Regions from separate parts of the Streptomyces sp. P3 genome, predicted to be linked through region 2. Evidence: riboswitches for the same ligand, from Rfam matches in the RefSeq annotation. Region 2 holds a riboswitch; the other holds the start of a gene.

Region 1 (2,198 bases), 1.5 Mb from region 2:
CCGCAGCGCGCGTACGGTCTCCTAGCGGAGCGCCCCGCTCATGATGCGAGGCCAGCCTCTCGGAAAGAGTCCAGGTTCGGGCGGATGGTCGCGGTGAGTCCGGTGCCGGCCACCGCGTCCAGGGTCTTCAGGCCGTCGCCGGTGTTCAGGACGACGGTGGTCTTCGTCGGGTCGAGCAGACCGTTGTCGATCAACTTCTTCGTCACGCCCACGGTCACGCCGCCGGCCGTCTCCGCGAAGATGCCCTCGGTGCGCCCCAGCAGCTTGATCGCGTCGACGACCTGCTCGTCGTTCACGTCCTCCACCGCGCCGCCGGTCCGCCGCGCGATGTCGAGGACGTACGGACCGTCCGCCGGGTTGCCGATGGCCAGCGACTTGGCGATGGTGTTCGGCTTCTGGGGCCGGACCACGTCGTGTCCCGCCTTGTAGGCGACGGACACCGGGGAGCAGCCCTCCGCCTGCGCGCCGAAGATCTTGTACGGCCTGTCCTCGACCAGCCCGAGCTTGATCAGCTCCTGCAGACCCTTGTCGATCTTCGTGAGCTGGGAGCCGGACGCGATGGGCACCACCAGCTGGTCGGGCAGCCGCCAGCCGAGCTGCTCGCAGATCTCGTACGCCAGCGTCTTCGAACCCTCGGCGTAGTAGGGCCGCAGGTTGACGTTGACGAAGCCCCAGCCCTCGCCCGCCGGGTCGCCGATGAGCTCGGAGCAGAAGCGGTTGACGTCGTCGTAGTTGCCCTCGATGCCGACGAGCTCGCCGCCGTAGATCGCGGCCATGACGACCTTGCCCTGCTCCAGGTCGTGCGGGATGAACACGCACGAGCGGAAGCCGGCGCGGGCCGCGGCGGCGCCCACGGCGCCGGCCAGGTTGCCGGTGGAGGAGCAGGAGAGCGTGGTGAAGCCGAACGCGCGGGCGGCCTCGATGGCCTGGGCGACGACCCGGTCCTTGAAGGAGTGGGTCGGGTTGCCGGAGTCGTCCTTGACGAAGAGCTTCCCGGCGTCGACGCCCAGCTCGCGGGCGAGGTTGTCGGCCTGTACGAGCTTGGTCCAGCCGGGGTTGATGTTCGGCTTGTCGGCCACGTCCGCCGGGACGGGCAGCAGCGGCGCGTAGCGCCAGATGTTCGCGGGTCCCGCCTCGATGCGCTTGCGCAGCTCCTCCGTGTCGTAGGAGGAGAAGTCGTACGCGATCTCGAGCGGGCCGAAACACTCCTCGCACGCGAAGACCGGACCGAGGGGGACGCGGTGGCCGCACTCGCGGCAGCTCAACGCGGTGGCCGGACCGAGGTCGACAGCGGAGGTCGTAGAGTCCGTGGTGCTTGCAACAGTCTGCGCAGCCATGTGAGGCGAGGCCCTTTCTCCTCATCTTCCTCACGACGCACTTCGCCGTGAGACGGATTTGGCACCTTCCCGAGCCGGGAGCCTCGCTGAACGATCAACACTGATCTACGAGAACCGACTGGAGGGTTGCCGGGGCTTCATCGGGCCGTGTCCCTCTGCCCCTCTGGATGAGCGGTATTCGGTTGTTGATCTGTGGGCGCCGATGACCCTGACATGCGATGGTCACCCGCGTTGTCCAAGACTGTAACCGAAGGCCAGGACAGTTGAGATAGTCGTCCGAACCGCGAGATGGATCACACAGGACCGTACTCGCCGAGAGAACGCAGAGGAGCCGCCGACGTGCTGGAAGAAGTGGAGCGCTGGCTGAGCACCCGTTCCTGGTCCCTGACGGACCGCCCACTGCACCGGATTCTCGCCGCGAAACAGCGCACGGGCCAGTCGGTGAGCGTCGTGCTGCCCGCGCTCGACGAGGAGGAGACGGTCGGCGAGATCGTCGCCGTGATCCGTCACGACCTCATGCAGCAGGTCCCGCTCGTCGACGAGATCGTCGTCGTCGACTCCGGATCGACCGACCGCACCTCCGAGGTCGCCGCGGCGGCGGGCGCGCGCGTCGTCCACCGCGACGAGATACTCCCCCGCATCCCGGCCGTGCCCGGCAAGGGCGAGGTGCTGTGGCGCTCGCTGCTGGTCACCCGCGGGGACGTGGTCTGCTTCGTCGACGCCGACCTGCGCGAGTTCTCCTCGGACTTCGTCTCGGGGATCGTCGGCCCGCTGCTCACCGATCCGGACGTGGACCTGGTCAAGGCCATGTACGACCGCCCGCTGGGCGGCGCGGCCGGTCAGGGCGGGCGGGTCACCGAG
Region 2 (2,198 bases):
CTCGACGACGAAGGAGATCACGCCGACGCGCGGGGCGTCGTCGCCGAAGAGCGACAGGATCCGGACCTCCGGGACCTCCGCGAGCCCGGTGCGCACCCTCGCGATCAGGTGCTGCTCGCGTGCGACCAGGGCGTCGAAGCCGGCCTCGGTGAGGGCCTTGCAGGCGGACGCGATGGAGTAGGCGCCGATCACGTTCGGAGAGCCGGCCTCGTGGCGGGCCTCGTTCTCGTGCCACTCCACGTCCACTCCCCCGTCCTCGCGCCGGGCGACCTTGCGGCTGGCGCCGCCGCCAGCGAGGTACGGGTCCGCCGCGACCAGCCAGTCCGCGCGGCCGGCCAGCACGCCGGAGCCGAAGGGGGCGTACAGCTTGTGGCCGGAGAAGGCGATCCAGTCGACGTCGAGGCCCTGCACCGACACCGGGTGGTGCGGGGCCAGCTGGGCGGCGTCCAGGACGATCCGGGCGCCGTGGGCGTGCGCCGCCGCCGCCAGCTCGCGCACCGGCCACAGCTCGCCGGTGACGTTCGAGGCGCCGGTGACGCAGACCAGCGCCGGGCCGTGCGGGTCCCGGGCGGCGAGGGCCCGCTCCAGGGTCTGCACGGCCCGGCCCGGGGTGCGCGGGGCGTCGAGACAGGTGACCCGGGCGTCCTGCCACGGCAGCAGGGACGCGTGGTGCTCGGTCTCGAAGACGAAGACCTGGCAGCCGGCGGGCAGGGCGCGTGCCAGCAGGTTGAGGGAGTCCGTCGTCGAGCGGGTGAAGACCAGCTGGTCGTCGGGGCGGCAGCCGAGGAACTCCGCGACGGTCCTGCGGGCGTTCTCGAAGAGGTCCGTGGAGAGCTGGGAGAGGTAGCCGGCGCCGCGGTGCACGCTGCCGTAGTACGGGGCGTAGGCGGCGACGTCGTCCCAGACGCGCTGGAGGGCGGGGGCGCTGGCGGCGTAGTCGAGGGCCGCGTAGGCGACCTCGCCGCCGGTGACGAGCGGGACGGTGACATTCCTGCCCAGAACGTCCAGCGGGGCACAAACGGGGCGGGCGACGGCAGCGGTGGAGACGGACATGGCGAACTCCCGTGAGAGGAAAGGGGGAACCGCCGTGCGAGCGGCGCGGCTCGAGCACGGGGAAGGGTGGGAAAGGGTGTGCGGAGGCGGGGCTCGACGCCCTAGCGCATTCGCTTGCTCACAGGAGACTCCCTCGAACGACCCAGGACCCCTGGCGTTCTCACTCGAAAGAGTGCGAGGGATCCGCGCTTGCCGTGGACCTCGTTGCCCACAGCCTGGTCTTCACCCGGGGCACCCCGCCACGGACGGAGGGTTGCCGGACAGTCGGCCGGGGCCTCATGACTGTCACTCATGACCTGATACAGGAACCTACGCGAGCCGATCACGGTCCCGCAACCCGTGTCCGGATGGCGGGACCGCGTCTCACGGACGTCAGGCGTTGCTGGCGGCCACCCAGCGCTCCAGGGCCCGCTTGGCCGCCCCGGAGTCGAGCGACTCCGCCGCCCGTGCCATGCCGGCCCGGATCTCCTCGGCCAGCGTCCCGCCGCCCGGCTCGAGCGCCACGAGCGCCGCCGCCGAGTTCAGCACCACGGCGTCGCGCACCGGGCCGCGCTCGCCCTCCAGCAGACGGCGGGCGACCTCCGCGTTGTACGAGGGGTCCCCGCCGCGCAGGGCCTCCACCGGGACCAGGTCGAGGCCGACGTCGCGCGGGTCGAAGGTCTCCTCGGTGACCTTGCCGTCGCGCACCACCCAGACCCGGGAGGTGGCCGTCGTGGTCAGCTCGTCGAGGCCGTCGTCGCCCCGGAAGACCAGGGAGGAGTTGCCGCGTTCGGCGAAGACGCCCGCGACGACCGGTGCCATGAGCGGATCGGCGACGCCGACGGCCTGCGCCCGCACCTTGGCGGGGTTGGTCAGCGGGCCGAGGATGTTGAACACCGTGCGGATGCCCAACTGGCCGCGCGCGGCGCCGACATGACGCAGCGCCGGATGGAACTTGATCGCGAAGCAGAAGGTGATCCCGGCCTCCTGCGCGACCTCGGCCACCCGGCGCGGGGTCAGCTCCAGGTTGACGCCGAGCTTCTCCAGGACGTCCGAGGCACCGGACGCGGAGGACGCGGCCCGGTTGCCGTGCTTGACGACCGTGGCGCCCGCGCCGGCCACGACGATCGCCGACATCGTGGAGATGTTGACCGTCTTCGCGCCGT

What was found. Region 2 has a riboswitch for S-adenosylmethionine ahead of C6376_RS18360 (aminotransferase class V-fold PLP-dependent enzyme). Riboswitches for the same ligand answer to the same signal wherever they lie in the genome.
Region 1: another riboswitch for S-adenosylmethionine. It lies ahead of thrC (threonine synthase); the one in region 2 lies ahead of C6376_RS18360 (aminotransferase class V-fold PLP-dependent enzyme).

What each region holds. Positions count from the first base shown of each region.
Region 1 is NZ_CP028369.1:2,580,965-2,583,162, reverse strand. Features, by position in the region: gene thrC (threonine synthase) at 39-1,337, opposite strand; SAM riboswitch class I at 1,356-1,511, opposite strand; gene C6376_RS11650 (glucosyl-3-phosphoglycerate synthase) at 1,677-2,198, shown strand, end outside.
Region 2 is NZ_CP028369.1:4,094,957-4,097,154, reverse strand. Features, by position in the region: gene C6376_RS18360 (aminotransferase class V-fold PLP-dependent enzyme) at 1-1,053, opposite strand, end outside; SAM riboswitch class IV at 1,234-1,350, opposite strand; gene trpD (anthranilate phosphoribosyltransferase) at 1,426-2,198, opposite strand, start outside.